Regions from separate parts of the Pseudoflavonifractor sp. An187 genome, predicted to be linked through region 1. Evidence: riboswitches for the same ligand, from Rfam matches in the RefSeq annotation. Region 1 holds a riboswitch; each other region holds the start of a gene.

Region 1 (2,196 bases):
GTCCCAGTCGAAGGTCCGCCGGGCATCGGCCATGGCGTCGTCCAGGTCTCTGGCATGGGGGATTTTCTTAGCGATGTCCGCGGCGTGGGCAGCAATGCGGGAGGCGATGATTCCCTGCTTCACGTCCTCCACATTGGGCAGAGCCAAATGTTCGGCGGGGGTCACATAGCACAGGAAGGCAGCGCCTGCCGAAGCGGCCACTGCCCCGCCGATGGCGGCAGTGATGTGGTCGTAGCCAGGGGCGATATCCGTGACAAGGGGACCAAGCACATAGAAGGGAGCGCCCATGCAAATGGTCTGCTGGAGCTTCATGTTGGCCTCAATCTGGTCCAGGGGCATGTGGCCGGGGCCCTCCACCATCACCTGTACGTTTTTGGCCCAGGCTCGGCGGGTCAGCTCGCCCAAGCGTACCAGCTCTTCAATCTGGCATACGTCACTGGCATCGGCCAGACAGCCGGGGCGACAGGCATCTCCCAGGGAGATGGTCACGTCATATTCCCGACAGATATCCAGAATCTCGTCAAAGTACTCATAGAAGGGGTTCTCTTCCCCGGTCATGCTCATCCAGGCAAACACCAGGGAGCCGCCCCGGGAGACGATGTTCATTTTCCGCTTGTGGTTTTTGATCTGGTCGATGGTTTTGCGGGTAATGCCGCAGTGGAGGGTGACAAAATCCACCCCGTCCTGGGCGTGGAGTCGCACCACGTCGATGAAGTCCTTGGCGGAGAGAGTGGCCAAATCCCGCTGATAGTGGATGACACTGTCGTATACGGGGACCGTGCCGATCATGGCAGGGCACTCCTGGGTCAGCTTCCGGCGGAACGGCTGGGTGTTGCCGTGGGAGGACAGGTCCATGATGGCCTCTGCCCCCATATTCACTGCCGCCATCACCTTCTGCATCTCCACGTCATAGTCTTTGCAGTCCCGGGACACCCCCAGATTGACGTTGATTTTGGTGCGAAGCATAGAACCCACGCCGTTGGGGTCCAGACAGGTGTGGAGTTTATTGGCACAGATGGCCACCTGTCCTTTGGCTACCAGCTCCCGAATCTCCTCCTCCGTGCGGTACTCTTTGGCGGCCACCGCCTTCATCTCCGGGGTGATGATGCCCTGACGGGCTGCGTCCATCTGGGTTGTGTATGTTCTCATGTTGATCTCTTCCTTTCTGGCTGCGGGTTGGATGAGCGTTGAAACAGAAACAGCGGGGATACCTGACTTGGTATCCCCGCTGATGACGGCATATGTCTCCCTACGTTGGCATTATCCAAATCAGGTTCATGGGTCGAAGGGCACACCTTCCTCTCAGCCTGTCTACAAGCTCCCCGTTTTCAATTGTAAACAATGGTATTATACAACGATTCAGAAGAGAACTCAAGAAGTTTTTCCAGCCAGGTTCAGCCCCCGGTACCGGTTGAAACAGGCGAAGATCTCCTGTCGTCTGGGCCGGGCCAAAAAGGCTCCCTCCCGTCCGCACAGAGCCTCCAGGCCCTTGCGGTCCATGATTTGTTCCAGTTCCTCCACCACCTGTTGCAGGGTGCGCCTGCCGTCCATGAGATGCTTCTGGGCGTATATCAAACAGTACCCCAGTGCAGTGAGTTGTTCCGGGTCAGTGAGCTGCTCCACGTACCGAAGGTCGATGGTCTCGCGGTTGATGGATACCCCATCCCGCCCCAAGGTTTTCAGTTTTACCCGATCACCTTGGCCAAACTCCTCCGATCTACGGGGACAGCGGTGTACATTGGGAGCCGGTGCAGGCTCCAGCTGGGCACAGGTGGAGGGGAATGCCTGTGCCGCCTCTTTGGCCAGTGCGGTAATGTCCCTGGGGATATATCGGTCCATTTGAATGATGTGGTGAGCGGGGTGGAAATAGGCGCCAGAGCTGCCTGCCACCAAAATGGTGGAGATGCCGTGGGTGTGATACAGCTCTTCCACACGCTCCAAAAACGGGGTGATGGGCTCCATGTCCCGGTGAATGACCCGCTGCATCAGCTCGTCCCGAATCATGAAGTTGGTGGCGCTGGTGTCCTCATCCATGAGCAGCAGAGAGGTTCCAGCCTCCATACTCTCCACCACATTGGCAGCCTGGGAGGTACTGCCGCTGGCGTCCTGGGTGGTGAAGCGGGTGGTGTCCGTTCCATTGGGCAGATGGTTTATGAACATGGAGATATCCGTCTGGGCAATGCTTCGGCCATCTTC
Region 2 (2,196 bases), on a different contig from region 1:
CTCCAGCGGGGCCGTTGTGGTGGGGGTACTCTTCTTCCTGGCGGCCATCACCTGTGGCAGCGTCACCCTGGCCTATGATACCGCCCCGGCCGCTCAGGTGCTCTACTCCGCCGGGGACACCGCCCAGTACCAGGTGGACGGCGTCCACCTGAGCCCGCCCCATGCCCAGGCGGAGAACACCCCATATACCCTCACCGCCCCCCAGGCCTTCCACGACTACCTGTCCGGGCTGTCCCTGTCCCGGCTGATGGGGACCTACACCCTGCCAGAGACGGACTGCTCCTTCTTTCTGGAAGGCCCGGACAACTCCAAACTCATCGTCATCTCCCACCAGGTCATGGAGGTGACCGAGCTGGGCCATGATAGCTACCCTACCTACTACCATATTTCTCAGGAGGTAGACTGGGACTACCTCCTGAGCCTGATGGAGGCCTCCCCGCACTCATGGACTTGAAAAAAACCATTGCACTTTGGAGACATTTGGTGTATTATCACAGATGCAATCAAAACACAGGGGAGCTTGTGAGGCAAGCTGAGAGGAAGCCGTATCGCTTCGACCCTTGAACCTGATGCGGATCATGCCGCCGTAGGGAGTCATATGGAACCATTGTGACCAGGAGACATCCCCACAGGTGTCTCCTGGTTTTGTATACCTCAACAAAAGGGGGGAAAATGGGCATCCACGGTGAGTCCGTGGCGGGCTGAGGGGGAGCGCCCTGGGCCTGTATGACAGCGATGGGAAGCCGTGTTCCGGCGTGAGAGGAGACCAGTAAGTCTCGACCGATTCCGGAACGTCTGATTCCGTTGACGAGAGTGAGTTGCGAGAAATTTTGTGTCAGAAAAAGGCGCATATTTGCAGAAATACTTTGTGTATTTCAAAAATATGCAACGCATTTATGGCGCATAAATTTCCGCAAGGCACCGAAGGCAGATGGATTCAGAGGTTCCGAGTTCCTCCGGGGAGCGTCGCTGTCTCATGCCGTTTCTCCCGGAACTGTTACGAGGTGTAACCAAGATGAAAAATACCAAAGTTCTCAAACTGACCCTGGCGGGCATCCTGTGCGCGGTGGCCGTGGTGGGCAGCATCTTCTCCTTCCCCGTCTTCGGCAGCAAATGCGCCCCGGTGCAGCACATGGTCAACATCCTCTGTGCCGTGCTCCTGGGCCCCTGGTACGGGGTGGGCGTGGCCTTTGCCGCCTCCCTGCTGCGCAACCTGCTGAGCCTGGGCACCCTGCTGGCCTTCCCGGGCAGCATGTGCGGAGCGCTGCTGTGCGGGGTGGTGTACTGGAAGACCCGCCGTCTGCTCCCCACCCTGGTGGCGGAGGTGTTCGGCACCGCCATTCTCGGCGGCCTGTGCGCCTACCCCATGGCCATCCTCTTTATGGGTGCCAACGCCGCCCAGGTGGCCTTTTACGCCTACATCATCCCCTTCCTGGTGTCCACCGCCGGGGGCGCCATCCTGTCCGGGGTGATTCTCTTCTCCCTGGACAAGGCCGGGGCCCTGAAGGGCATGCAGCATAAGATTTCCGCCTGACTCCATCGTTGGAGGGCTTGCCGCTGATTGTGGCAGGCCCTCCCTTTTTTGTATCCGGGCGGAACATTTTCTGCTACAATGACACAGAGAATACACATCCCCCGGGTATCCTGAGGGGGAAAGGAGGCGGGAGCATGGAGACCCGTATCTTAATTGCCGAGGACGACCCCCGTCTGCGGGAGGTCCTGTGCGACTACTTTGCCAGCAAGGGCGTCCGCCCCATCCAGGCGGAACACGGGGCGCAGGCCCTGGAATGGGCGGAAAGCCAGGAATTTGACGCGGTGTTGCTGGATATTATGATGCCCAAGCTGGACGGGCGCAGCGTATGCCGGGCCCTGCGGCGCACCCAGGACGTGCCCATCCTCTTCCTCACCGCCCTGTCCGACGAGGAGGACACCCTGCTGGGCTACGAGCTGGGGGCGGACGACTACATCACCAAGCCCTTCAACCTGTCGGTGGTGTACGCCAAGACCATGGCCCTCATCCGCCGCAGCCGGGGCAGTGTGCGAGCCGGGGACCGGATGGAGCTGGACGGGCTAGCCCTGTCCCTGTCCGCCCAGAAGGTGTACCTGGAGGGGGAGGAAATTCCCCTCACCCCCAAGGAGTACGCCCTGCTCCACTGCCTGATGTCCCACCGGGGCCAGATTTTGAGCCGGGAGCAG
Region 3 (2,196 bases), on a different contig from region 1:
CCTTGGCCCAGCGCCAAAAGGAAGAACAGCTCCAGATGGAGCAGTCCTATTATGAGATTTTGGAGCGGCAGAATCAGCAGCTGAGAAGCTATGCCCACGACGCCAAAAATCACCTGGAGGCCATCCGAAACCTGAACCAGGACCCCAAAGTGGAGCAATACATCGCCCAGATGGAGCAGCAGCTCCAGGCATACACCCGCCGCTGTCACAGCGGCAACCGGGCCCTGGACGTGATGGTGGACAAGTACGTCACCGCTTGTGAGCTGAAGAACATCGCCTTCACCTATGATGTGCAGCTGTGCAACCTGGAGGGCGTGGAGGATTTCGACCTGGTGGCCATTCTGGGCAACCTCCTGGACAACGCCCTCACCGCCGCCCGGGACTCCCAGGAAAAGTGGGTGGAGCTGGCCACCGCCCTGCGCAACGGCTACCAGGTGGTGGTGGTGGAAAACAGCTGTGATCGGCCCCCCATTGTGGGAGAAGAAGGGCTGCGCTCCACCAAGGCGGGGGGAGAGGGCCACGGTTTTGGGCTGAAAAGTGTGGCCAAGGCCCTGAAAAAGTATGAAGGGGACTTCCAGTGGGACTATGATCCGGAGAAGCGGCGGTTTACCATGACGGTGATGATTGGGCAGAGGGTATCGGTCCGAGAATCACGGAGGATGGCACAGGACACAAAGTGTTGACAACCGCCGAAAAAAGGACTAAACTGGCATGTTGACAGGGGAGCTCCAGGGAAGGAGCTGAGAGGCAGGTATATCCTGCGACCCTTAACCTGATCTGGGTAATGCCAGCGTAGGGAGCATCCGTGTTTTGTCATGCCCCGCCGGTATTGCCGGCGGGGTATTTTTTATGGATATGGAGGAAGTGCTATGAAAGCAAGTGTTGCCATTCAGAGTCTGCCCCAGGCGGACAACGACCAGGAACTGGTGCGCATGGTGGACGAGGTCATCGACTACATCCGCTCCACCGGCCTGAACTACTATGTGGGCCCCTTTGAGACCACCATCGAGGGGGATAACTACGACCAGCTCATGGATATTGTCAAGGAGTGCCAGCACGTGGCCGTCCGGGCGGGGGCCCCCAAGGTGTCCGCCTACATCAAGGTGGTCTACGAGCCGGAAGGGGAGATTCTCACCATTGATCAGAAAGTTACCAAACACCACCAGGGCTAAACTGCCCGGGATTGCCGGGGTGGCGGTGCTGCTGGTGGTGTGGCAGCTGGTGTGTGTGTCCGGGCTGGTGCCCAGCTACATGCTGCCCTCCCCGGTGCAGGTGGTCACCGCCTTTGTCACCGACGCCCCATCCTTGTGGGAAAACCTGCTCATCACCTTGCAGGAGGCCGCCTTGGGCCTGTGCATCGGGGTGGCGGTGGGCTTTGTGTTCGCCGTGGCCATGGATGCCTTTGAACTGCTGTACAAGATTTTCTACCCCATTCTGGTTATCACCCAGACCATCCCCACCGTGGCCATTGCGCCCCTGCTGGTGTTGTGGTTTGGCTACGAGATGACTCCTAAGGTTATTTTGGTGGTGCTGGTCACCTTTTTCCCGGTGACGGTGGGGCTGCTGGACGGCTTCCGGGGGGTGGACCCCGACGCCGTGGGGCTGCTGCGCTCCATGGGAGCGGGGCGGTGGCAGATTTTCCGCTACTTGAAATGCCCTTGGGCTCTGCCCCAGTTCTTTTCCGGGCTGCGCATCGCCGCCGCCTACTCCATCGTGGGCGCCGTCATCAGCGAGTGGCTGGGCGGCTTCGGCGGCCTGGGCGTGTACATGACCCGGGTGAAAAAGGCCTTTGCCTTTGACAAGATGTTTGCTGTGATCTTTTTGATTTCCGCCCTGTCCCTGGCCCTCATGGCCCTGGTGGGGTGGCTGGAGCGGCGGTGTATGCCCTACCGCTCCGTGGATGAGGAGAAGAGGAGGAACAAATGATGAAGAAATGGACGTATCGTCTGCTGGCCGGGGCGCTGACCCTGGGTCTGGCGGCGTCTCTCACTGCCTGCGGGCAGAAGACCGAGAACAACACCCAGGACGGAGAGAAGGACCTGGAGAAGATCACCTTCGTGCTGGACTGGACCCCCAACACCAACCACACCGGCATCTATGTGGCCATGGCCAACGGCTATTTTGAGGATGTCGGCCTGGAGGTGGAGGTGGTGCAGCCCCCCGAGGACGGCGCGGAGGTGCTGGTGGCCTCGGGCA
Region 4 (2,196 bases), on a different contig from region 1:
AGCTCTTTGAGGGCCTGGGCCTCCTGCTCAAAGGCAGAGGCATCCAGGTCTTTCTCTCGAATCTGCAAGAAGGTGGCGCCGCCCTCCAACACCTCCTGGCACACGTCCACCAGAGTCTGGCCGGGCTTGAGCCACATGCGGTCAGTGACGGCGTAGAGCAGCATGGAGCTGCGGATTTCATCTTTTGTAAACTTCATAGCGCATCTTCTCCTGTAGTTGTTCCTCAGTCAAGTTAAAAATCCCGTCGATGAGATCGGTGCGGAAGGTGGCGTTGCCCGTGCCCTTCTTCAGCCGCTGTTCCTCCGCCAGTTCACCGGCCACACCCATGGCGGCCATGGCGGACACGGTGGCGGCAAAGGTGTCCTGGGGCAGAGCGCCGCAGAAGGCCCCGATGAGGGAGGTGAGCATGCAGCCGCTGCCTGTGATACGGGCCATGGTGGCGCAGCCGTTGCGCAGCACCACCGTCTCATTCCCATCAGAGACAATGTCCAGCACTCCGGAGATGGCAATCACGGTGTGGAGCTGTGCAGCCAGGGTGGCGGCCATCTCCACGGCCTCCCCCAAATTCTCCTTTGTGATGGCGTCCATGGCGCTCACATCCACACCGCTGCCCACGGCGTGCTGGCCGGCCAAAAAGCGGATCTCCGAGGCGTTGCCTCGGATGGCGGCAAACTGTACCTGGTCCAGTAGGCGCTTGGACTCATCCCGGCGCAGCTGAGTACCTCCGGCAGCCACCGGGTCCAGTACCACGGGCTTGCCCAGCTCGTTGGCCTTACGCCCTGCTAAGATCATGGAGTCCACAAAGTCCATGGCCCCCATGTTGCACACCAGGGCGTGGGCGCCGCATACGGCCTCCTCCACTTCCCGGATATCCTGGGCCATGGAGGGGGAAGCGCCAGAGGCCAAAATGATGTTGGCGCAGTCGTTGACGGTGACAAAGTTGGTGATGCACTGGACCAGGGGAGCGACGGCGTGCACCTGACCCAGCGGTTGTGTGAAGCGATTCATGTGTTCTACTTCCTTCCAAAGAAAAATGGGAGACGACCTGGCAGGCTGTCTCCCAACGAATCTCTCACAAGCTTCCTACGTCGGCATTACCCGCATCAGGTTCACGGGTCGATGGTCACACCATCCTCTCAGCCTGTGTACAAGCTCCCCAAAGGGTATTATAGGGCTTCTCTGGTCCAAAGGCAAGGGGAGAAGAGAAAATACTGTAAATTTTTCTTGTGAAATACCTGGGCAAGAAGAGACAATACTGGTGAAAACGGAGTAATTACTTGTAACGGCGTGGTTTTGATTGACAACTAATGCTATTAGTTTTTGGAGGAATGAATATGAGTGCAAAGGGATTGACCAGAGAGGTCATTGTGTCCGAGGCGGTGGCCTGCATGGAACACACGGGACAACCCACCGTGTCGCTCCATGAGTTGGCCCGCAGGCTGGGGGTAAAGACCCCGTCTCTGTACAACCACATACAAAATACCCGACAGCTCCAGCGAGAGGTGTTCCGCTATGCCATTGACAAATTTGTGGCCCATCAGGAGGCAGCGGTGGCAGGGAAGGAGAGGGACCAGGCGGTGCGGGCGTTTGCCCAGGCCTACCACGCCTTTGTGGTGGAGAATAAGGGGCTGTATCGGCTGATGATGTCCATCCCCTCCCAGGAGGATGACCAGGCCAAGGAACTGGCTCTGCCGCTTCTGAAAACGGCGGTGGAGGTGCTCTCCGGCTATGGTCTGCCCCAGGAGCGGGTGGCCCACTGGCAGCGGGTGTTCCGTGCCATCCTCCACGGGTTCATTGCCCAGGAGGACTTGGGATATTTTTATTACTACGATACCACCGATGTGGGGGAGAGCCGGGACATTGCCATTCAGTGTTTCCTGGACGGACTCCACGCTGAGGTGGATGCAGGAGAGAAGAACAGAGCAGGAGAGAGAAACCATGACGAAGAATAACGAACTATTTACCACCATGCCGGTGGGGAAGGCGGTGGCCAAGCTGGCCATTCCCACCGTGGTCAGCCAAATGATTGTGATTCTGTACAGCTTGGCGGATACCTTTTTCATCGGGTAGATTGGCGATCCCAACCAGATCGCCGCCGAAACTGGTTTAGCCAAAGAGTACGTGGAGAAGTACGCCGGATACACCACCGCAGATACCCTCTATGGTAACGCCGCCAGCGGACGAAACCGGGACGGG

The links. A riboswitch is a leader RNA that binds a small molecule or an ion and turns the genes downstream of it on or off. The one in region 1 is predicted to bind thiamine pyrophosphate.
Region 2: another riboswitch for thiamine pyrophosphate. It lies ahead of thiW (energy coupling factor transporter S component ThiW); the one in region 1 lies ahead of thiC (phosphomethylpyrimidine synthase ThiC).
Region 3: another riboswitch for thiamine pyrophosphate. It lies ahead of B5F22_RS08460 (thiamine-binding protein); the one in region 1 lies ahead of thiC (phosphomethylpyrimidine synthase ThiC).
Region 4: another riboswitch for thiamine pyrophosphate. It lies ahead of thiM (hydroxyethylthiazole kinase); the one in region 1 lies ahead of thiC (phosphomethylpyrimidine synthase ThiC).

Annotation. Positions count from the first base shown of each region.
Region 1 covers NZ_NFKG01000001.1:82,800-84,995, reverse strand. The annotation lists gene thiC (phosphomethylpyrimidine synthase ThiC) at 1-1,149, opposite strand, end outside; TPP riboswitch at 1,230-1,334, opposite strand; gene B5F22_RS00410 (ABC-ATPase domain-containing protein) at 1,372-2,196, opposite strand, start outside.
Region 2 covers NZ_NFKG01000009.1:1,801-3,996, forward strand. The annotation lists gene B5F22_RS05710 (M56 family metallopeptidase) at 1-454, shown strand, start outside; TPP riboswitch at 503-610, shown strand; gene thiW (energy coupling factor transporter S component ThiW) at 1,016-1,534, shown strand; gene B5F22_RS05720 (response regulator transcription factor) at 1,669-2,196, shown strand, end outside.
Region 3 covers NZ_NFKG01000018.1:22,672-24,867, reverse strand. The annotation lists gene B5F22_RS08465 (GHKL domain-containing protein) at 1-683, shown strand, start outside; TPP riboswitch at 710-816, shown strand; gene B5F22_RS08460 (thiamine-binding protein) at 870-1,172, shown strand; gene B5F22_RS08455 (ABC transporter permease) at 1,138-1,926, shown strand; gene B5F22_RS08450 (ABC transporter substrate-binding protein) at 1,926-2,196, shown strand, end outside.
Region 4 covers NZ_NFKG01000002.1:133,564-135,759, forward strand. The annotation lists gene thiE (thiamine phosphate synthase) at 1-197, opposite strand, end outside; gene thiM (hydroxyethylthiazole kinase) at 178-1,008, opposite strand; TPP riboswitch at 1,062-1,169, opposite strand; gene B5F22_RS02225 (TetR/AcrR family transcriptional regulator) at 1,335-1,952, shown strand; gene B5F22_RS12720 (hypothetical protein) at 1,939-2,070, shown strand; gene B5F22_RS02230 (cytidylate kinase-like family protein) at 2,089-2,196, shown strand, end outside.